One region of the Fictibacillus sp. 5RED26 genome, then DNA from elsewhere that is predicted to be linked to it. Evidence: riboswitches for the same ligand, from Rfam matches in the RefSeq annotation. Region 1 holds a riboswitch; each other region holds the start of a gene.
What was found. A riboswitch is a leader RNA that binds a small molecule or an ion and turns the genes downstream of it on or off. The one in region 1 is predicted to bind thiamine pyrophosphate.
Positions count from the first base shown of each region.

Region 2: linked by a shared signal. The riboswitch ahead of tenA (thiaminase II) and the one ahead of thiT (energy-coupled thiamine transporter ThiT) in region 1 are both predicted to bind thiamine pyrophosphate.
Region 3: linked by a shared signal. The riboswitch ahead of tenI (thiazole tautomerase TenI) and the one ahead of thiT (energy-coupled thiamine transporter ThiT) in region 1 are both predicted to bind thiamine pyrophosphate.
Region 4: linked by a shared signal. The riboswitch ahead of thiD (bifunctional hydroxymethylpyrimidine kinase/phosphomethylpyrimidine kinase) and the one ahead of thiT (energy-coupled thiamine transporter ThiT) in region 1 are both predicted to bind thiamine pyrophosphate.

Region 1 covers NZ_JACZDU010000001.1:1,062,708-1,068,658, forward strand. The annotation lists gene rlmN (23S rRNA (adenine(2503)-C(2))-methyltransferase RlmN) at 1-69, shown strand, start outside; gene IHV10_RS05590 (Stp1/IreP family PP2C-type Ser/Thr phosphatase) at 77-835, shown strand; gene pknB (Stk1 family PASTA domain-containing Ser/Thr kinase) at 832-2,865, shown strand; gene rsgA (ribosome small subunit-dependent GTPase A) at 2,868-3,758, shown strand; gene rpe (ribulose-phosphate 3-epimerase) at 3,758-4,405, shown strand; TPP riboswitch at 4,427-4,533, shown strand; gene thiT (energy-coupled thiamine transporter ThiT) at 4,625-5,194, shown strand; gene IHV10_RS05615 (thiamine diphosphokinase) at 5,191-5,835, shown strand; gene spoVM (stage V sporulation protein SpoVM) at 5,940-5,951, shown strand, end outside.
Region 2 covers NZ_JACZDU010000001.1:1,373,672-1,379,622, forward strand. The annotation lists gene IHV10_RS07160 (glutamate synthase subunit beta) at 1-1,241, shown strand, start outside; gene IHV10_RS07165 (manganese-dependent inorganic pyrophosphatase) at 1,347-2,276, shown strand; TPP riboswitch at 2,412-2,519, shown strand; gene tenA (thiaminase II) at 2,605-3,309, shown strand; gene IHV10_RS07175 (ECF transporter S component) at 3,311-3,892, shown strand; gene IHV10_RS07180 (ABC transporter ATP-binding protein) at 3,906-5,357, shown strand; gene IHV10_RS07185 (energy-coupling factor transporter transmembrane component T family protein) at 5,341-5,951, shown strand, end outside.
Region 3 covers NZ_JACZDU010000002.1:116,795-122,745, reverse strand. The annotation lists gene IHV10_RS08890 (MoeB/ThiF family adenylyltransferase) at 1-15, opposite strand, end outside; gene IHV10_RS08885 (thiazole synthase) at 12-779, opposite strand; gene thiS (sulfur carrier protein ThiS) at 784-978, opposite strand; gene thiO (glycine oxidase ThiO) at 984-2,051, opposite strand; gene tenI (thiazole tautomerase TenI) at 2,035-2,655, opposite strand; TPP riboswitch at 2,725-2,831, opposite strand; gene IHV10_RS08865 (YjiH family protein) at 2,897-4,195, opposite strand; gene IHV10_RS08860 (hypothetical protein) at 4,397-4,666, shown strand; gene IHV10_RS08855 (alpha-amylase family glycosyl hydrolase) at 4,756-5,951, opposite strand, start outside.
Region 4 covers NZ_JACZDU010000001.1:684,908-690,858, reverse strand. The annotation lists gene thiW (energy coupling factor transporter S component ThiW) at 35-547, opposite strand; gene thiE (thiamine phosphate synthase) at 550-1,227, opposite strand; gene thiM (hydroxyethylthiazole kinase) at 1,224-2,126, opposite strand; gene thiD (bifunctional hydroxymethylpyrimidine kinase/phosphomethylpyrimidine kinase) at 2,113-2,925, opposite strand; TPP riboswitch at 3,021-3,126, opposite strand; gene IHV10_RS03670 (IDEAL domain-containing protein) at 3,496-3,726, shown strand; gene IHV10_RS03665 (DUF4349 domain-containing protein) at 3,854-4,765, opposite strand; gene IHV10_RS03660 (YecA family protein) at 4,960-5,951, shown strand, end outside.

The DNA.
Region 1 (5,951 bases):
CAAGGACATGACATTGATGCTGCATGCGGTCAGCTGCGTGCGAAGGAACGTAAAGAAGAGACGAGGTGACGGGAAGATGCAAATTGCCTTTCAAACAGACGTTGGAATGGTAAGGAAGCATAATGAAGACAGCGGGGAAGTGTTCACAAAGGGTGAACACTTTCTTGCAGTTATCGCAGATGGAATGGGTGGACATAAAGCAGGAGATATCGCTAGCCAAGAAGCCCTTAAAGTGATGAAAGATGCATGGTCTCAATTTGAAGAAAACATGGAAAACGTGAAAGAATGGATCCAGAACGTTTTGAAAGATACGAATAAACATATCTTTGATTTTTCTCAGGAGAATCCTGAAACTAGAGGTATGGGAACTACGGTTGTGGCTGCTTTAGGTACGAATAATGAAATTACAGTCGCGCATATCGGTGACAGCCGATGTTATCTGTATTCGAATGGGGAACTGAAAAGAGTAACGGATGATCATTCACTAGTCCAAGAACTAGTGAAATCTGGTCAGATTACAGAGGATGAGGCAGAGATTCATCCAAGAAGAAACATGATCATGAAAGCTGTCGGTACTGATGAAACCGTAGAAGCTGAGTTTAATACGATCACTTGGCACAATGGTGACTATCTTTTGCTTTGTTCGGACGGTCTATCAGATAAAGTATCTTCTAAACGTCTTCAAGAAGTGTTTGAAGATCAAATGGAATCCGTTACCGAGAAGGTAGAACGATTGATCACTTGGGCAAAAGATGCCGGTGGAGAAGATAACATTACTGCTATCCTTATACAGAACAGTTCTGACACAGAAACAAAAGGGGAAGCAATAACATGATAGGAAAAAGAGTCAGTGGCCGCTACAAGCTTTTAGAAGTTATCGGTGACGGCGGAATGGCCATCGTTTATAGAGCAAAAGATTTAATATTAGATAGAGATGTAGCAGTAAAGGTTCTACGATCTGAGTTTAATAAGGACGAAGATTTCATCAGACGATTTAAAAGAGAAGCTGAATCAGCAACGAGTCTTAACCATCCGAACATTGTGAGTATCTATGATGTTGGAGAAGATGAAGAGATCTATTTTATCGTGATGGAATATGTGCAGGGAAAAACACTAAAGCAATACATAAAAGAACATGGCAAAATCTCGGTAGAAGAATCTCTGCATATTATGAAGCAGATCGTTTCAGGTATGGCGGTCGCTCATGATCATGGAATCATTCATCGCGATATTAAACCGCATAATATATTAATTACTGATAACGGTACAGCAAAGTTAACAGACTTTGGAATTGCGCTCGCTATTACTTCAGCAACGATCACGCATACAAACTCTATTCTTGGATCTGTTCATTATTTTTCACCTGAACAAGCAAGAGGCGGTATCGCGAATGCAAAATCTGATATCTATTCTTTCGGAGCAGTACTCTATGAAATGGTTACAGGGAGAGTTCCGTTCGTTGGAGATTCGCCGGTGTCGGTTGCGTTAAAACATCTCCAAGAAAACGTGATCGAACCACGAAGATTGAATCCTGAAATCCCACAGAGTGTGGAGAATATTGTTTTAAAGTCGTTGGCGAAAAATCCTTTAAAAAGATATGACAGTGCTGATGAACTGTTGAGGGATATGAGTTCAGCGTTAGATCCAGACCGTATGTATGAACAAAAGTGGAACGAAGAAAACGAGGAAGATGAGAAAACAAAGTACATTCCTCCTATAGTCGTGCCACCAATCGAAACACCTGTGAAGAAAGCAGAAGAAGAAAGAGAAAAAGAAAAAGCGAAAAAGCCCGAAAAACCTAAGAAGAAAAGAAACTGGTGGCTTATTTTACTTATATCTCTTCTTTTGTTAGGCGGTGCGGGAATAGCTGCTTTCACGATGATGCCTTCTATCTTTTATGTTGAAGAAGTCAGTGTTCCAGATGTAGCGGGAGAAGAATATGTAGATGCTTTTGATAGCTTGAGAGCCGAAGGGCTTGAAGTGAAACGGCAGGAAGTATTTGATCCAGAGATTGAAGAAGGTCTTGTAGTAAGGCAGGATCCATCTCCAGGAACAAAAGTGAAACAGCAAGCAATCGTTACGTTATTCGTATCAAAAGGACCTGAAAAGGAAAATATGCCTGATGTAGAAGGCTATAATATAGAAGATGCGAAAGAACGTTTGAAAGAAGATGGCTTCTCACAGATCAATATCGACTATGAAGAATCAGACACTGAGCCAGAAGGTACGGTACTCGAACAAAGTCCAGATCGTGATGAAAAAGTAACACCTGCAGAAACTGAAGTTACACTAACAGTTAGTTCTGGAACACCAACCGTTCAAGTTGAAAACTTAATAGGTGCGACAGAACAAGATGTAAATACGTTTGCTGAGAATGCTGGTCTTACCGTTGAATTTTCAAAAGAGTTTTCTGATACGGTCGAAAAAGGAAGAGTGATCTCGCAAAATCCATCTCCTTTTACGCAAGTAGAAAAAGGAGCAACGATCTCTGTCGTTCTTTCTGATGGCCCAGAAGAGTCAGAAGAGCCTCCTGCTGAAGAGGAACCACCCGCCGAAGACCGTACAGTGACAAAGGATATCGAAGTTAAGCTAGATAAGAAGGACAGAAGAGAACCAGTTACAGTAAGGATTGTATATTCCGATAAAAACGCTTCAAATGAAGTTTTTGTTGAAGAACAGATTACAGACAAAAAGAAATATCAGCTGCCTCTGACGATCGCTGAGGGAGGTTCTGCTTCTTACGTTGTATATATCAACGGAAAAGAAGAGGAATCTGAGACGATAAATTATGATGATGCAAAAAGTGCTAACGCAAGAATGAGTAATGATAATAATGATGATGAGGAAGGGGACGATGGTGATTAAGCATGCCTGAAGGAAGAATTGTTAAAGCGCTCGCTGGTTTTTATTACGTTAAGGAAAATGGTAAGGCCGAAGTTTTCCAATGCAGAGGAAGAGGTAATTTTCGCAAAAAGAAAGTAAATCCATTGGTAGGGGACTGGGTAGAATACGAGTCAAGCAACATTACAGATGGATACATTCTTGATGTGAAGGAACGCAAAAACGAGCTAGTTCGTCCTCCTATCGCGAACGTAGACCAAGCCATTCTAGTTTTTTCAGCTACTGAACCGGATTTTAGCACGCTTTTATTAGATCGCTTCCTTGTTCATATTGAAGCGAACGATATCTTACCTGTTATTTGTATCTCAAAAATGGATCTTATTCAGAAACCTGAAGAGATCGAGGAAATCAACCATTATATAGAGGCGTACAAAACATTAGGTTACGAAGTCATTCCAACTTCGACGAAAACAGATGATAGTCTTGAAATGTTCTATCCACTTTTCAAAGATAAAGTTACCGTTTTTGCAGGACAGTCTGGAGTTGGTAAATCTTCCCTTTTGAATGCGATCAATCCAGAGCTTATGCTTGAGACAAATGAGATTTCAAGCCATTTAGGCCGAGGGAAGCACACGACTCGTCATGTGGAACTCATTCTCTTTGGTAATGGCTTAGTTGCAGACACGCCTGGGTTCAGCTCGCTAGATTTCTTAAATATTGAAGCGGAAGACTTATCGATGTACTTCCCAGAAATGGACGAGCTTCGGGGCGATTGCAAATTTAGAGGGTGCTCACATACGTCTGAACCGAAATGTGCAGTTAAAAAAGGGGTAGAGGACGGAGTCGTTCCAAAGTTCCGCTACGACCATTACGTAAGTTTTTTACAAGAAATTAAAGATCAAAAACGGAGGTACTGATGATTAAAATAGCTCCATCTATTCTGTCGGCTGACTTCTCAAGGTTAGGCGATGATATAAAAGCTGTAGAAGAAGCGGGTGCGGATTATATTCATGTTGATGTGATGGATGGCCATTTCGTACCAAACATCACGATCGGACCACTTGTTGTTCAAGCGATCCGACCTGTTACAAAACTTCCGTTAGATGTACATCTCATGATTGAAAATCCAGATCGATACATTGAAGAATTTGCAAAAGCAGGTGCTGATATTATTTCTGTGCATGTTGAAGCATCACCTCATCTACATCGAACGGTTCAACATATTAAACAACAAGGTGTAAAAGCGGGTGTGGTGATTAATCCAGCAACACCAGTCGATTCTATCAAACACATAATACAAGATGTTGACCTTGTGTTGTTAATGACTGTTAATCCTGGGTTTGGTGGACAAGCATTCATAGAGAGCGTAGTGCCCAAGATCAAAGAGGTGTCCGATCTCGTACAAACACAAGGATTGAACGTTGAGATTGAAGTTGATGGCGGCGTAAATCCAGAAACAGCTCGTCTTTGTGTGGAAGCTGGTGCGAATGTATTAGTTGCTGGTTCTGCCATTTATGGGAAGAAAGATTTAAAGGATGCAATAAAAGCCATTCGTGGTGTATAATTGATTAAAGAAAATTAAATAAGCAACCACAGGGGGAGTCCTTTAAAGGGCTGAGAGGGGAGTGTTCTCCCGACCCTTTGAACCTGAAGCTGGATCATACCTGCGTAGGGATGTGGAGTCGTATGACTTTTTGAATGTATATCTAAAAAGCAACCGAGCTCACATGCCGGTTGCTTTTTTTGTTTTTCTGTTAGCATAGAAAATAGGGGGTTATCAAGTATGAAAGCAAACAACATATCATTATTAACAGAAATCGCTATCATGTCAGCTTTATCATTGATTTTAGGCTTAATTAAATTTGCTGGTCCTTGGCCACAAGGTGGTTCTGTTTCGTTAGAGATGGTTCCAATCTTTTTAATGGCTTTTAGAAGAGGGCTAAAGGCAGGGGTGCTTACAGGCTTAGCTGTAGGACTGCTTCAGCTTCTTGTGAACCCTTATGTTATTCATCCAGCACAGATGATTTTAGACTATCCGTTAGCGTTCGCTCTAGCAGGCATTGCGGGGGCATTTGCACCGTCTATCACTCAAGGTGCCAGCAAGAGAACGTTCTTGATGGTTATAGGCATTTTCGTAGGTTGCTTGTTAAGAACAATCTCACATGTATTATCAGGGGTTATATTCTTTAGTGATCTAGCAGAAGAGATGAACATATGGCTCTATTCGTTCTTATACAACGGATCGTTCATGGTCGTTATTTTCGGGATTACTGCTCTAGTCGTTATACTACTAACAAACACAGCTCCTAAACTACTGCACGCTGCTCATAACGGTCGCCATCAAGCAGCATGAAGATAAGCATAGTTGCAGGAGGTCCGGAGCATTTGATTCCTGATTTGAAGCCATATGATCTATCATCGGATCATATTTGGATCGGTGTCGATAGAGGAACCCTCTTCTTATTGAGAAATGATATCTTTCCACAGTATGCATTTGGTGATTTTGATTCTGTTTCAGATGATGAGAGAAGAAGTATAATGAACTCTTCGATAAAAGTGAATCAATACCGATCAGAAAAAGATTCCACTGACATGGAGATTGCACTAGAGTGGGCGTTGAAACAGAATCCAGAACAAATACTCATATTCGGTGCGACTGGTGGAAGGTTAGATCACGAACTGATGAACATCCAACTTTTATTTAAAAGTCGGAGTAATCATGCAGATGTAAGGATAAAGGATACAAGGAATGAGATCTCACTTCATCTACCTGGATGTTATGAAATTGAGCAAGATCACAGATACTCATATATCTCATTTCTGGCTCAAAGTGAAGAAGTGACAGGCATCACCTTAGAGGGATTTAAATACCCGTTAGACCAAGCTAAACTTCAGGCTGGTTCATCGTTATGTGTTTCCAATGAGCTTGTAAATAAAAGTGGTACTTATTCTTTTGACTCCGGCATAATATTGATGGTAAAGAGCCGTGATTAAAAAATCACGGAATACAGGCCCCAAAGCACCTTTTTATAAAAAGGGGAATAAAGTATTTATTGTTTAGCTCTTATCATTTTTTATGGGCCTGGAGGAGGGGTAAGATGAAATTTTAT
Region 2 (5,951 bases), 310 kb from region 1:
TTTATCGTGGAAAATGGAAAGAAGCGCTTGACCGTTTGATGAAAACAAACAATTTTCCTGAATTCACAGGACGGGTTTGTCCTGCTCCTTGTGAAGGATCATGTACAGTTGAATTAGCTGGACCTGCTGTAACCATAAAGAACATTGAAAAAGCAATTATTGATAAAGGGTTTGAAAACGGCTGGATCCAACCTAGGATTCCAGAAAGAAGAACAGGAAAAAAAGTCGCTATTGTAGGTTCAGGACCAGCTGGGCTTGCTGCTGCTGACCAGCTGAACCAAGCGGGTCATTCTGTTACCGTTTATGAAAGAGCAGACAAAGCCGGCGGATTGTTAACGTATGGAATTCCTAACATGAAGTTGGATAAAGATGTTGTGGAAAGAAGAATCAAATTATTAAGACAAGAGGGTATTGATTTTATTCTTAACACAGAGGTGGGAAAAGATGTTACCTCTGAGGAACTAAAGAATCAATATGATTCTATAATTCTATGTACAGGTGCACAGAAACAAAGAGATTTAACTCTTCAAGGAAGAGAAGCTGATGGTGTTCATTTTGCTATGAACTATTTAACACAAGCAACGAAGAGGCTGTTGAACATCGAAGTTTCTGAACCACTTATTGATGCAGAAGGTAAAAATGTAATCGTAATTGGTGGTGGCGATACTGGTGCTGACTGTGTGGCAACGGCTCTTCGACAAAAGTGTAAGAGTGTAGTTCAATTTGGTAAGCACCCTAAGCTTCCTGATGTGCGCAGTGATGCAAACATGTGGCCAGAGCAACCTAACATTTTCACAATGGATTATGCCTATGAAGAAGCTACTGCTCAATACGGACATGATCCAAGAGAGTACTCCGTTCAAACGAAAAAAATCGTATCAGATCATAATGGTCGATTAAAAGAACTTCATACGATTCAGATGAAAAGAACATCAGATGATGCAGGAAATATGGTTTTTGAAGAAATTCCTGGATCTGAAAAAATCTGGCCAGCTGATCTAGTTTTCATCGCGATCGGTTTTGAGGGTACAGAACTGCCAGTCTTAAAAGAATTTGGTGTTGAAGTCAAACATAACAAAGTAGTTGCTAAACATGGTGACTATAGAACAAATGTAGATGGAGTATTTGCAGCAGGTGATTCTAGACGTGGTCAAAGTTTAATCGTTTGGGCGATCCAAGAAGGACGTGATTGTGCACGTCAAGTGGATCTATCGTTGATGGGAAGTACGGTTTTGCCTTAATACTTTTTTCCATGCTACAATAAACTCCAAAAGCCAAAAGCTTTTTATATATGATAAAATAGGGCTTAGGCTAAAACAATTCTTTTATTTATAAGGAGTAGACGCATGGAAAAAGTACTTATTTTTGGACACAAAAATCCAGATACTGACACGATTACATCAGCTCTGGTTTACGCTGACTTGAAAACTAAATTAGGACAAAACGTAGAAGCTATTCGCCTAGGTGAGATCAATGGTGAAACACAATATGCATTAGATTATTTTAAAGCTGAACTTCCGCGTTTAGTTGAACATGTCTCTGCTGAAGCAAACGCGGTAATCTTAGTTGACCATAATGAACGTCAACAAAGTGCAAATGACATTGACAAAGTAAGAGTATTAGAAGTTATTGACCATCATCGTATCGCGAATTTTGAAACAAGCGATCCTTTATACTATCGTGCTGAACCTGTTGGCTGTACAGCTACAATCTTAAACAAGATGTACAAAGAGAAAGGCGTTCAAGTTGAGAAGAACATTGCCGGACTTATGCTTTCTGCCATTATTTCTGACTCATTGTTGTTTAAATCACCTACTTGTACAGAAGAAGATGTTGCCGCAGCACGCGAACTTGCTGAAATTGCTGGTGTAGATGCGGAAAAGTACGGTCTAGAAATGCTAAAAGCAGGTGCTGACTTAAGTGATAAATCTGTTGAAGAATTGATTTCACTTGATGCTAAAGAATTTAACATTGGTGAAAATAAAATTGAAGTTGCTCAAGTGAATACGGTTGATGCTAGCGATGTAATGAAACATCAAGAGGATTTAGAATCAGCGATTACGAAAGTGATTGCTGACAAAGGTCTAGACCTGTTCATGTTTGTTGTAACAGATATCTTAACAAATGATTCGACAGCGTTAGCTCTTGGTAAGAGATCACAATCTGTTGAAGAAGCTTATAACGTTAAATTAGAAAACAATACAGCCATCCTTAAAGGTGTTGTTTCTCGTAAAAAACAAATCGTACCTGTTTTAACAGAAGCGATGAGCAAATAAATGAAGATTTTAAAGGGTAATGCCATACTACGGCTTTGCCCTTTTACTTTGTTATACAAAGGTCGTGTTTCTTAAAAATAGTTGACAATCTAAAAGAGACTGCTATCATTTAAGACAGAAACCAACTATATAAAAACGAACCACTAGGGGTGCCTTTTATAAGGCTGAGATCAAAGTGCGACTTTGAGACTCTTAGAACCTGATCTGGATTATACCAGCGTAGGGAAGTGGTGTTGCGGAGTCTTTATTCCTGTTTTGAATTCTCCATATACAACCACTTTCTTAGCTGAGAGTGGTTTTTTTGTTGGATAAAACAAGGAGGATTCATATGAACACATTTACTGATATCTTGCGAGAAAGAGCGGCTTCTATTTGGGAAGCGAACCTTCAACATCCATTTGTGAAGGGAATTGCAGATGGTGACCTTTCTTTAGAACGGTTCAGGTACTATGTATTACAAGATTCGTATTATTTATCTCATTTTGCAAGAATACAAGCGATGGGGGCTGCAAGAGCTGAAGATTTGTATACGACTTCTAGAATGGCAGCACATGCACAAGGTACAAATGACGCGGAGTTAGGACTTCATGAGACATTTATGAAACAGCTTGGAGTGACAGAAGAAGAACTAGCTGATTTTGAACCTGCTCCCACTGCTTACCATTATACATCTCACCTTTACCGAGTTGCAGAGTCTGGAAGTTTGGGAGAAATTATCGCAGCAATTCTGCCTTGTTATTGGATCTATCAAGAGATTGGTGAAACATTCAAAGGGGCGACACCACAAGAATCCATCTATCAAGAGTGGATCGCTGCATATGGCGGTGAATGGTTCACAGAACTTGTACAAGAGCAGATTGATAGACTGAATCAATTGGCTGAAAAAGCAAGCGATGTGGAGAGAAATAAGATGATTCAACATTTCTTGATCAGTTGTCAGTACGAGTATTCCTTCTGGGAGATGGCTTATACATTGGAAAAATGGCCGATTCCATTCAGCCTGACCACGTCGACGATCGGGAGTGAAGGGTAGTATGCAAAAGGGGTTAAAGTTAACGGATATCCTTGTAACAATCGTAATCTCTATCGCATTTGGCATACTGTATAAGATTTGGGGACCTCTATATTATGCCGTAAAACCGTTTGGCCTTCACATCGATCAGTTGATATATGGGATGTGGTTCATGGCGGCGACCGTTGCATTCCTAATCATTCGAAAGCCTGGAGTTGCCCTATTGGCTGAAATTGCTGCTTCTTCAGGAGAATTTTTGATGGGTTCTGAATTTGGACTTGAAGTGTTACTATACGGACTGATTCAAGGATTGTTTGCAGAATTTATCCTATTCGCATTTCGTTATAAACGATTTGACCTTTTCGTCATCTCACTTGCTGCACTAGGTTCATGTGCAGGATCTTTAATCATGGACTTTTACAAAGGATATATCGGTGATCTTTCAACATGGAATCTAACATTATTTATCGTATTTAGAATAATCGGTTCTATCTTGTTTACAGGATTGTTTGCCGTTTCTATTGCAAAAGCTTTAGAGGCTACAGGTGTGACGAATTTAGTACGATCTTCGTCAAAAAAGGATCATGAAGCGTTAGATCAATAACTGAGGTGGTTGGATGACAAGCGTAACTTCTGTGAGAAATCTGAGATTAAAGTTTCCGGGCGAATCAAAAATGCTGTTTAGAGATATGAGTTTGTCTATTAATCGTGGTGAAAAAGTGCTTCTTCTTGGCACCTCCGGATGTGGCAAATCCACATTGTTGCAGGTTCTTTCTGGACTAGTACCACGAACAATTGATATTCCTATGAAATGTGATGACATACAAATCCCTGATCAATGGGGATTTGTATTTCAAGATCCTGATACTCAGTTCTGTATGCCCTATGTTGATGAAGAATTAGCATTTGTTCTTGAGAACTTGGAAGTGCCTCGAGAAGAGATGACCAGCAAGATTTGTTCTTTATTAAAAGAGGTTGGTCTTGAGCTTGAGAACATTCATACACCGATTCAACATCTATCTGGTGGAATGAAGCAACGATTAGCGATTGCATCTGTATTAGCACTGAAACCAGATGTAATATTTTTAGATGAACCGACTGCTTTTATTGATGAAAAGGGTACAGAACAAATTTGGGAAACGGTAAAAAGAATATGGAAAGATAAGACGTTGATCATTGTTGAACATAAAATTGAGAAAATCCTAGATTTCGCTGATCGTCTCATTGTATTTACTCCAGATGGAGAAATTCTAGCTGATGGAAACACTTCAATGGTCTTTACTCATTATAAGGAAAAGATCAAAGAGTTTGGAATTTGGTACCCTGGTGTATGGGATGATTATAAACGAGAACCAATCATGAATAACAAGAAAGAACTTTCAAACACCATGAAGTTACAGATTTTCAAAGGATATCGAAACAAAGAAGTTAAGATCGTGGTAGATCACTTAGTGATCCATTCAGGAGAATGGGTCACTATAATGGGTGAAAACGGAGCAGGAAAGAGTTCATTATTATTGGCTCTGATGCAGCTCATAAAAACATCTGGAGACTATTTTATCAATGATGTACCTATTCGAAAAACGAAAGACATCTCTGGACTTCTTTACCTCGTATTTCAGAACCCTGAATATCAATTTTTAACAAATTCAGTTCACGATGAAATAACCTATGGATTAAAAAATGACCAAGAAATTGAATCCGATGTAAAAGAGATACTCTCTTCTCTCGAGTTGACAAGCAAAAAGGAGCAACATCCTTATCAATTATCTGTTGGTCAGAAGAGACGTCTAAGTGTGGCCACTGCTTTTTTACAAAAACCAAATATTTTACTTCTTGATGAACCAACTTTTGGTCAGGACTCTTTAAACACGTTTAAGATTTTGGAAATGATCGAACAAGAGCGTCAAAAAGGAACGATCATTCTCATGGTCACACATGATCATCATATTACCGAACGTTTTGCAACACGGTTATGGGAGGTACAGAACGGTAGAATTGTAACTGATCTTCAACTCAATAAAGGTGGTAACGTACAGAGGGAGATTCTGCATGAATTCATTATTTAGTGGGAAGTACACTTGGTTACACAGCATAAATCCATCTCTAAAACTACTAACAATATTGGGTCTGTTCATATTAGCCATCAACATTCATTATCTTAACTTCATGGTCGGTTTTTCTTGCGTGATCTTAACATTGTTTATATTCGGTACAGGATATTCTTATAAGCAATTATTCTTATTATCTCTGCCCTTTTTGTTTGTTTTTCTTTCAACGTCTTCATCTATGATTCTATTTGGAAAGGGAGAAACCATCCTATTTAAATGGGCATATGTTCAAATATCAGAGGAGAGTTTGATAAGGGGCATTCACCTAGGGTTTCGAGCTTTATCATTTGCAATGCTTGGATTGATATTTGCTTTAACTACCAAACCAGTTATGCTGTTTTACTCTCTCATGCAACAACTTAAACTGCCACCGAAGTTTGCTTATAGTTTCATGGCGGCCATACGATTGATTCCTATCATGATTGAGGAATACCAGATCATTATGAATGCTCAAAGGGTAAGAGGATTAGAACAAAAGAATCATTTTCTAAAAAGAATGCAAAGGCTTGCGATTCCTTTATTATCACAAAGTATTCGCAGAGCTTATCGAAT
Region 3 (5,951 bases), on a different contig from region 1:
ATAACGCTCATTCACTTCACACTCAACCCTTCTAAAGGACTGCTCGCTGTTGCCGTTTCTTTTCTCGGGATTCTTCCCGCTTCATACCCTAACTTTCCAGCTTCTACCGCCATTTTCATTGCAAGGGCCATCTTTACAGGATCCTTCGCACCCGCTACGGCTGTGTTTAATAGCACACCGTCTGCTCCGAGCTCCATCGCAATCATCGCGTCACTCGCACTACCGATCCCTGCATCAACTATAACCGGAACCTTCGTTTGCTCAATAATAAATTTTAAATAGAGCGGGTTAATAATTCCTTGCCCGGAACCGATTGGAGAAGCGGCAGGCATGATTGCATGTGAACCAAGCTCTTCTAATCGTCTAGCCAGGACCACATCATCTGACGTATAAGGAAGCACGATGAACCCTTCTTTTAATAGCTCTTCTGTGGCTTTAAGCGTTTCCACTGGATCCGGCAACAGCGTTTTGTCGCATCCGATGACTTCTACTTTTACCATATCACATAATCCTGATGCTTTCGCCAGTTTTGCGATGCGTACCGCTTCTGTCGCCGTTTTCGCACCTGCTGTATTCGGTAACAATGTGTATTTTTTCAGATCAAGCATCTCTAAAAAGTTTGGTTGGCTTTCTTCAAAGATGTTCATTCTACGAACCGCAAACGTCAAAATCTCAGAACCAGAAGCTTCTACCGCTTCTTTTTGTGTTTTGAAGTCCGGATATTTGCCTGTACCTAAAAGTAATCGAGATGAAAAGGAATAGTGTCCAATGTTTAACATACAATCAACCTCCGCCAACAAATCGAACAAGTTCGATCTTGTCGTTTTCTTTTATTTGAGTTTCACTTTGTTTTTGATTATTGATGATCTCTTCGTTTACTTCCGCAATCACCACTTGGTCATGTAAGTTAAGGTGCTTCAGCAGATCTGTGATCGACTGCAAAGAATTTGGCACCATGACCGCTTCTCCATTTATCATAAGTTTCACGAATGATATACCTCGCTTTCAATATGGTCAGCAATCCTTTTTCCAGTTATAGCGGAAAGCAGAATGCCGTTTCGATAGTGCCCCGTTGCAAGAATGAGCCCCTCTTTATGTGGAGAAGGACCGATATAGGGTTGACCGGATAGCGTTTGGGGCCTGATGCCTCCCCATGCTTTTTCAAAAACAGCACCACTTAGTTCAGGCACGATTTGTTTTGCCTTCTCCATCAATTCAAATAGACCTGAAAATGTAACCTCTTCATTAAAGACGTGTGGTGTACTTGTCGCGCCAACAAAAATTTGGTTTTCTCGCTTTGGAACGAGGTAACAGTTTTTGTATTTTACCGTACCTGTAAGTAGTGGACGCTGTGTTTTAAAGGAAAGACATTCCCCTTTTACAGGCACCATTTTTAGTGAAGGCTCGATATCTGAGCTCCACACCCCACAAGCTACTATGACGGAATCAGCATGAAACGTTTCCTTCGTTGTTACAACACCTGTGACTCTGTTGTTGGTTTGGAGAAGCCTAACCACTTCGGTATGCTCTTTTATCTCGGCACCGAGAATTTTTGCGGACTGATATAGGGCTCGAGTAAGCTTAACAGGTGACACTTGAGCATCTTTTTCAAAATAGAGAGCTCCCTTTACAAGTGAGGATAATGCGGGTTCTTTTATGATCAGTTCTTCAGCTGAAAGCCAGAAAACCTCTTCATCTTGATCTCGACGCTTGGCCGCTTCTCTTTTTAAATCATCCGCTTCTTCCTCTGTAAACGCGAGTTCATAAATCCCCTTCTGGATCAGTTCAATGTCTATCCCACAAACATCGAAAAGCTCCTGTGATAAAGGGGTAAAAGAGTCCCGACTTTCTTTTGCGAGCAGATAGAGTGGATGATTGGTCTCAAACTCCATCTCTGCACCGAGCATGCCAGCTGCAGCACTTGAAGCCCTGCTCCCAATTGTTTCTTTTTCAAGAAGCAGCACACGTTTGTTTCGTTTACAAAGCTCATAGGCGATGGAACAGCCGATCACGCCGCCTCCAATAATGATGGCATCATACGTTGTGCGCATCCCACACCTCCAGTTGTTGTTTGTACAGCTTCACCGCTTTTAGTGGTGATTCCGCTTCTAAAATGCCTGACATCACGGCGATTCCAGATGCACCTGTTCCGATGACATTCCGTACGTTTTCTGGTGTAATGCCTCCGATCGCGATGACCGGAATTGTGATTTGATCTACCACACGTTGAAGCTGATCTAACCCTCTTGGCTCCGCATCACGTTTGGAAGAAGTCTTAAAAATATGACCATACATGATGAAGTCGGCGCCGTTTTGTTCAGCATCCTGTGCTTCTGAAACAGAATGGACAGAGCAGCCGAGCATCATTTCAGGCAGAGCTCTTCGCACTTGTGACACATCTAAACTGTGATGTGTCAGCTGAACACCTTTTATACCTGTACAAAGCGCTACATCCACCCGATCATTTGCGATAATTTTAGAGGGAGGCACTCCAGCTTTCTGCAGAAGATGGATAAGATGACTGAGTTCTTTCGCAGACTTTGTTTTTTCTCGTACATGCAGCGCCGTGATGTACGGATGAATGAGTTTCGCTATCTTAACCAACTCTTCATCACTTTGCCTTCCCGTAGTAATTACATGAAGCTGTTTTTCCACAATAAAAAACCACCTCCTTTATGTAGCAAAGAGGTGGTTTCACAGTTTTAAGAATTTATAGCGTAGTATCTGATCCACACACCACTTCCCTACGCTGGTTCTAACCAAATCAGGTTCCAAGGGTCTTAAAGTTCACTTTAATCTCAGCCTTAACAAAGGCACCCCTAGTGGTAATGATTATTTAATTTTATATACTACTATTCTATCGATAAAGGGCTTTCATAACAACCAGTAAAAGTATTTATAGGAATAAATAAGCTAGCGGAGTCGCTATAATCAATGCCAACACCGTGCGCTGGAACCAGATAACTAGTAGTTTTGGAACACTGATTGAGATTTCTGTTGAGAGTACACAAGGAATACTAGCTGAGAAAAATAGAATGGAAGCTACGGAAACTACACCGATTACGAATTTCGTTACAAGTGCCGCTTCAGCTACTAAGAGTGCAGGCAGGAACATTTCAGCAACACCGATAGAAGCCGCTTTCGCAGCAAGCATAGCATCAGGAAGCTGCAGCGCCCATGTGATCGGGTAGAAAACGTAACCCAGCCAGTCAAAGACAGGCGTGTATTCTGCCAACAAAAGGGCGATTAAACCGACACTCATAATGGAAGGCAATATACTCATCGCCATCAGAAAGCCATCTCTTAAATTAGACCAAATGTTAGTCAAGAATGCAGGGGCGTTCTGAGATGAATCCATCGCGTTTCGCCAAGCCGTTTGCAAGTATTTCTCATTCACCTCTTCTTCCGGCTGACCTTCCCCACCAGAATACGTATCATCCATTCTGCTTAACGGACGAATTCTCACTGTGATTGCCGTTACTAAGAAAGTCACCACAAGCGTCGTCCAGAAGTAGGTGTTCCACATTTCCATCAGACCTAGCGTTTTTGCCACAATGATCATGAACGTTGCAGAAACGGTAGAGAAACCAGTTGCAATGATAGCTGCTTCTTTCACCGTATACTTTCCTTCTTTAAACACGCGGTTCGTGATGAGTAGACCGATCGAATAACTGCCGACAAAAGAAGCGACGGCATCAACCGCTGACCTGCCCGGTGTTTTCCAGATAGGTCTCATGATCTTTTGGACGAGCACCCCGATAAACTCCATCAGACCATATCCTACAATAAAGGCTAGGAAGACAGCACCGAGTGGAACGAGCAACCCAACAGGGATCACGAGTTTCTCAAATAAGAACGGTCCCATGTTCGGATCGCTTAACCAGCTCGGACCCCATTCAAAGTAAAGTAGGACAGCTGCAACGAGTCCCACAACTTTTAGCAATGAGAAGGTGGTCGTGACTCGGTCTTTGTTCCACGTTTTTTTGTAGAACGGATAAACAGCACCGAGCAATATGACGAGCAATGCATAAAGCGGTACAGCTTCACCCGCTGTATCTCTCACCCATGTTACAAGATGATCGAGTGGGATCGATGACTTTCCTTTCACTGTGATCGGAATGAAGAACATGAAAATACCAACTGCACTGAACAAAAGAAATTTTAACGAATGAGACCAAGAACCCGCAGTTTTCATTACTTCCAACTCCCTTTCCGCTTGATAAGCCTGCGCTTGTCAGGCTCTCTCTACATCATATCGGGACAAAGTTCGAAATATGACGAGTCGTGCTTGTACAATTTTTATAGGTTATCTTCCCTTTTTGTGCCTTTATATGTCTGATGACAACGTGTCTAGGGAATAACAGTTACATAATCAAAAAACAGGAGTGTTTTGTGAATGAAGTATTTTATCAATGTAAACAAAAGTGTAGAAGAAGAGTATGGAAAAATGTTTGTATATGATCCTGCACGCAACAAGGAAAACGAAGACGAGCTAGAAGTGTTGAACAACTTGGACGAACAGGATCATGGAAAGCCTTATATCTTTCCGAAGAGCTTCTTGTTAGAAGTTGCGGCTGAGGATTACGAGAGATATGCGGAGGCGAAGAGAAGTAATCAAAATGTAGAACGTGTGACTGAAAACATTTTAGAGAAGTACCGGAATTAGATATTTTATAAACGAGTACTCCGTATGGAAATACTCGTTTTTTTATGAAAGAAGATGCCGCTTCTCAAGAGAAGCAGCATCCTACCAAACTAGTTCTTATTAAGCGTCATCACAATATCCTTCGTGTTCTTTCCAATCGCCCCGCCGTCATTTTTGAAAATAGTCGTTTTATTCTCTTCTGACGGTTCGATATGAATGTTCAGCTTGTTCTCTCCTGCACTTAAATTCACCGTGTGTGAGAACGTCATGTCATCATTGATCGTAACCGGCTGGCCGTTGATCGTCATCACACCCTCTTTGATGGCATTTCCTTTCAGGGTGATCGTGTCTGATGTAACAGTCTGGCCATCTGTGTGAGAGGTCACAACAACCGGCATGTCGATCCATCGTAAAATTTTATCTTGAACGACCATCGCATTGCCGCCTTGGTTCGTGACAACAAAACTCAAGTCAGTTCCTGTTGCACCGTATCCGTAGTAACTTACGTCATCATCGTTCGGATTACCCGATGTATGGTCAGCAAGTCCTTCTTGATCCCAAGAGCTATTCTTGGCGTATTTGTAGGTGATGACTTCGCCTTCTTGCGCTTCAAACGTATATTCATAATCGTTCGTTACAGCGCCGCCACGCGTCATCTTCCACGCACCTGTGTTCCAGCCGTTCTTGCTGCCTGGCATCGTAATATCGACGCCTTGTGGTGTGTAGGCAGGTGCATTCACTTTCATTGTGACTTTTACCATCACAAGATCGGGTGTAACTTGAACGGCGTTCGACTTCACACTGTTACCGGCTTTATCGAAGATGTGCACTTCGTAACTATAGACTTTTCCGTTTGTTACGTTCAAATCTTTGTACGTTGTGGCACTTGTATCAAGGACTTGGTCGATAACTTCTCCATCACGAACGATCGTGAACAGATAAGGCTCGTTCGCTCCTTCTACAGACCACTTCAGATTCACTTGTCCTGACTCTTGCGCTGGTTCTTCCAATGTTACTGATGTTGCAGGAGCAATCGTGTCATCGCCTTTTGTGAACGTAACGGTCTTCGTTTCACTAGTGACCCACGTTCTGCCTAGATCGGTTGAGAACGCATAACGATATTGATACGCTCCTTCTTTAAAAGGTAAGAAATCTGCGCTAAACGTGTTAAATTCTCCGTTTTGAGCGGTGTACATACCTTTGTGAGATGTCCAGTTTGTTTTACCTGGCTCTTTTACTTGCAGCTCACTCTGTAATCCTTCTGCAAGATCCGTCTCTGTTTCACCAGTGATTTTGATATCTGCTG
Region 4 (5,951 bases), 380 kb from region 1:
GTGTACGATGTAGAGGCCTATCTGGTGCATTTCTTCATACAGATTTTTCTTGGTTCGATCTTAGCCAGTTTTTTGCTGCAACATTTTTATGAAGTACACGGATGACTAACAAACCGATTACTCCACCCACAATTGAACTGACTAAAAAAGGAGTGACAAAAAAGAATGCGCCAGTTTTTGTTCCTAGAAAAACTGTAGCTACTGGCACTGCTATAATAGCTCCGATGATCCCTGTCCCTATCCATTCGCCTATAACGGCAAAGACATACTTTCTTCCCTTTTTATAAAGGTACCCTGCTACAAATGCCCCGATCATTCCTCCTGGGAAAGCAAGCAATGAACCGATTCCAAATAAGTTACGCAACAAGCCGATACTAAAAGCTATAATAACTGCCGGAATGGGTCCAAGTGTCACACCTGCCATCACGTTGATCGCGTGCTGAACGGGAAACGCTTTTGCCACCCCAGCAGGAATCCAAAACAAATGAGAACAGATTGTCCCAATTGCGACCAACATCGCCATTACAGTAATCTTTTGGACAGAAATCTTCACTTACGATTCTCTTTTGCACGATGGATAGAATGAAGCAGATTAACGGAAGCGGATGTAGGATTTATTGCACCACTGATTGCTGAGATAACTGCAACACCATCAGCACCTGCTTCAATGACCTTACTCGCGTTTTCAAGTGTGATTCCACCGATCCCAACAAGTGGGACGTTTATCTGGTTGCTGCGAAGTTCTCTGATTAAATCAACTCCTACCGGAATCTTCGCATCAGCTTTTGTGGACGTTTGATAGATCGGACCTGCGCCGATATAATCCGCACCATGTTTGATAGCGTCGGCTGCCTCAGTTAGAGTATGTGCCGAAACACCTAATAGTTTACCTTCTGTTTCACGGCGTATGATATCCAGCTTTCCATCTGTCTGACCAACATGAAGGCCATCTGCATCAACCGCCTTCATCAAGTCTAGATCGTCATTCACGATAAAAAGAACATCATGTTCTTGACAAACTTCCTTTGCACGTTTTGCCATTTCTAACTGATTTTGACCACTTAAACAGTTCACACCTTTTTCCCGGAACTGAAAGGCAGTAATCCCGCCTTCGATCGCTTGCAAGAGAATACGATAAAAATCTTCTGGTGAACTGCAGTTCATCGTTCCAGCTACAAAATAAAGTGATAGATCTTGTTCTAAACGTGTTTTAGCTTTGGTTCTCATCTATTTGCCCCTTCCTTCAACATGTGATCTTGCCAGTGGATTGTTTCATGAAATATTTCATGGGTAGTCTCTAACTGAAAAAGCTGGTCAAGAAGATTTTGTTGAAAGCTTCCTGGTCCTTGAGCAGTTTTAACAGCTTCTTCTGCCGCTTTAGTAAGCATTAATATAGCTAATGCGGTTCGTTCTAAGACTGGCATGTTTACTGTCTCCTTTGTGACTTCTTTTTTCAGATTGGCTTGATATAGAGCTACCATTGAGGTAGCAAAGCATCCTGTCCCTGTGACATAAGAAAGCATCGGATCCCCATGAGAAAGCACGATAGCTTTTTCACCATCTGAAATAACATCCTTACTTCCAGTCATGGCGATAAGACAGCCTGTTTGCTTTGCCGCAGCCCCCGCAAGCTTGATCAGATCATCTTCAGACGTCGCCAAATCACCATCCACACCTTTTCCTTCCCAAGCCCCTTCAGCCAGAAACTGCATTTCAGCAGCATTTCCGCAAATTGTCAGAATTCTTCGGGGTCTGACCCCCTTCAATTCTGAATATTCAAACAACAACTTCTTTACGAGCTCTTGCCTGAATGATGATAGACCTACTCCTACTGGATCAAGGACAACTGGAACCTCAGCGTACAATGCTTTACGAAGTGCGAGTATCATAGATTTTGCTGAAGCTTCATCTATTGTTCCAATGTTCAGGACTAACGCATCGGCAACCCCTACAGCTTCTTCAACTTCACATGCGTCATGCACCATCATTGGACTCCCTCCTGCTGAGAGGACTCCATTGGCCAGAAAGTTCATGGTGACATTATTCGTTATATGATGAATGAGTGGCTTTTCTGCTCTAATCTGTGAAACAAACGTTTTCCATTCTTGTATCCTAGTATTGTTCATGTGCAATCCTCCTATAGGCAAAATGATTGACCGGTCCATGACCTGAACCAACATCGATTCCATGTTCAATTGCGGTCTGTATATATTTCTTAGCATGCACGATCGCACTATCGACCTTTTTCCCGTATGCAAGCTCTGCAGCCAATGCTGCTGAAAACGTACAACCCGTTCCGTGAGTATTTTTCGTTTGAATCCGCTTCTCTACAAGTTCAATCATCTCTATGCCATTAAATACCAGATCCGAAACAAATTCACCGTTTCCAAAGTGTCCGCCTTTTACTACAACATGATCAGCACCCGAATCAAACAAAACTCTTGCCGCTTCTTCTCTAGCCTCGCTGCTGTTTATCGTTATACCTGTTAATGCTTCAGCTTCAGGAATGTTTGGTGTGACGATCTTCGCTAGCGGTAGCATACATGTTTTCATAGCATGTAATGCTTCTTCTCCTAACAATGTAGCCCCACCTTTTGCGATCATAACTGGATCGACCACTACGTTTTCCCATCCGAATTTAGTTATCATATAAGCTGTTCTCTCAATATATTCACCTGAAAAGAGCATTCCAGTCTTTATCGCATCCGGCGTCAAGTCACTGCCTATAGACACTAACTGAGCTTCTAAACCTTCTATAGAAACTGGATATACGCCTTGAACGCCTGTCGTATTCTGTGCAGTGACTGCCGTAAGGACGGACATACCATACACGCCTAATTCTTGAAACGTCTTTAGATCAGCCTGAATACCTGCACCACCGCCACTATCTGATCCTGCAATCGTAAGTGCTTTACTTACCTTTATCAGTTGTCCCATATTCATCTACCTCCTAATTCCTAATGCAAAAAAAGCCACCCGCTGATTGGCGGGTGGCTTAAAATTTCATTTCATAAAGGAAACTGTTATCCACACCGCTTCCCTACGCCAGTATGAACTGGATCAGGTTCAAAGGGTCGAAGGTCACAACCTTCTCTCAGCTTAAAATAAGCACCCCTAGCGAAAATGACATTATTGAGTTAACACAATCCTACTCATACATAAACAACAATGTCAATTATTTTTAGGTTACGTGTTTCAAAAAGTTTAACCATCTTTAAATACGGGGAAATAATAACTAACACACTATTACAACATAAAAAAAATAGAATTTAAACAATTGTAACAAAGAGCAGCGAACAGAAATAAAAATGACAAATCATTAACATTTTTCCCAAAAGGTGGTGAAAACATAGCACTTTAGATACAATGTATAAATTTTTTCAGAATTTTCAAATAAAATGGTTGTCATTAGGCATCTTGCTCAGTATACTAGTAGAAACCTAGAAACATAAAAGGTTAATTGGATAGGGAGATAATTTTAAGGAGGGAAACAGGATGAAAGACAAAAACACTTCTTTTAACAAGAACCAAAATGAGATGGTGCAATACAAACAACAAAAAAGAGACCCATTTGCCTTCAGCCTTATTGCCCAAATGGTATTAGATGAGGCCCTTCACAATTATTACAAAGCGTATTATGAGAGAGAAATTGACATTGCCTTGGATACAAAAGATAAAGAACGTTTTATGAAATTAAGCGCAGAATACAAAGCGTTTCTCAGCTAGTGCTTTAAAACGGCACACCACTTAAAAGGTGCCGTAAAAGCCAAAACACCCTTTCAGCAAACGGATCATCCGTGCTGCAGAGGGTGTTTCTGACGTCCCAGTTACTGACAGGTTAAACACATATCTCTTAAGACATAGTTGTCGGTGATTCCGGCTTTTTCTTTTGTTCTGTTTTTCGTCTCCGCCACCATACATAAACCACAATAATTACAATCAGCCAAATCGGTGCTAATCCTAAAATACTCACTACAATTAATGAAATCGCAGACATTAAAAAGTTTACCGTATCCATAAAAAGCACCTTCGTTTTTGCCCACGTATTTAACCCTTCTGTTTGAAGTTCTTGCGCTTTTAAATTTTTCACTTCAAATTGTATCGTAACCGTTGAGTAATCACTTTGATTTTTCAAAAAGTTTAAGCGCCCTTCTACCTGTTCTATCTCTTCTTGTACGGCAGCTAGGTCACCAGATATCTTTAATAAGTCTTCTGTCTTCTGTGCGTCCTTCATAAAAGCCTCAAGACGTTCCCTAACTTGTTGCTTTGCTTTCAACCGTGAAGTCAGATCAACATATTCTTCTGTAACGTCTTCTCCAGTAACATTTTCGTGTGGTGTTCCTTTACTTAAACTTCGAACATCATCTAAAAACACACGAAAACTTTTCATCGGCACACGAACAACCATCACACCAGATTCATCATTCTTTTCACCTATACTAGTAGGAGACTCAACCATATATCCGCCTGTCTTCTCTGCCGTTTCTCGAACAGTCTCCATCGAGCTTTGCAATTTATCCACTGCGATCATGAGATCAGCGTTATAAATTACTTTCCTTTGGTTTTTTAGTTGCTGTTCCGCTTTATCATTATCTGATTCACCATTCCTACTTCCCTCTTCTGATGAACTCTCTACCTTGGCTTCTGACTGTTTCCCACCACTATCTTGATCTATAGCTTTATCACTTTTCGAACTGCTCTCACTGCTGCATGCACTCAACAGAAGTACAGCAACAAATACCCACAATTTCCATTTTTCCCACATATCGTGATACCCCCTTTTTCGCTTAGACGCTTTTTAGAAGAAAAAGGTTTCAGTTCCCAAAAAAACCAACCTATTGAATGATTTTTTCTGAGACATTTTTGTGATAAAATAGTGTCTGATGATTTGTAGTTTGAAAAAAAACCGATTTATGCTAGTATGTACAGGATAAGTAAGTGGTTTACTGGAGGAATAGCATGTCAATGATAGGAAGAAATGATCCGTGCTATTGTGGCAGCGGAAAAAAATATAAAAAATGTTGCTTACATAAAGAAGAGCAAACACGTGAAGTATCCTTCCATCAAGAAGGACTCATCAAATATGCCTTGGAGAACTATCAGCAGGATTTAGCTGAACGTACATCCAAGTATGTGAAAAAGTACCCTGTGGCTAAAGAGCAAGAACAAACATACGCAAATATTGCAGTTTGTTGGGAAATTTTCTGCTCAGAGATTAAGGATAATAAAACGCCTGTACAACTTTATGTAGAGAAAGTGAAGAACGCTGTTAAACCAGAAGTCGCGGAAATACTAGCTGGTTGGACAACAGCTTCACCATCCCTTTATAAAGTAATTGAGCAGAAGACAGGATTCATCTTTACCGTACAGGATATTTGGACAGAAGCTGTGTATGATGTAACAATCAATGCTGCTGAAAAGCCAAAAACAGAAAGTGCTCTACTTGGAACACTCGTTTCAAACGGCATCAACCATGAGTTTTATGTTGGATATGTGGAAATGCCTATGACTGAACTTCCACCGTTAAAAGCTGCGATAGAAGATATTCAGCCACAAAGCGATGCGAACGAAATATTTAGAAGCGAGTTCCCTGCTGTACTTCAGCTCTCTTTGATTGATATTAGTGCTGGTGTGCCTCAGTCTCAACCTGAGAACACAGCAACTGGTACAACAACGTCAAGAGTTGAAAAAACGGAAGAAGCAACGGATTTGAAAGATGAAAAATACAACGCTGTAACTGAACTCGTTAAAGCGAACGCTGAGACAGAAGTTGTTGAAGAAGCAGAAAAGCTTTGGAGCGAGTACATTACAGAAAGTAAGCCTGCTATCCGTAAAGAAGAGATCTATGCGGCTGCTCTTGATTACCTCGTCTCAAAAGACATTAGAGGTATCGCTTCAACTCAAGCAGAAACGGCTAAAAAGTATGGCGTATCACCAGCTAGTCTATCTTC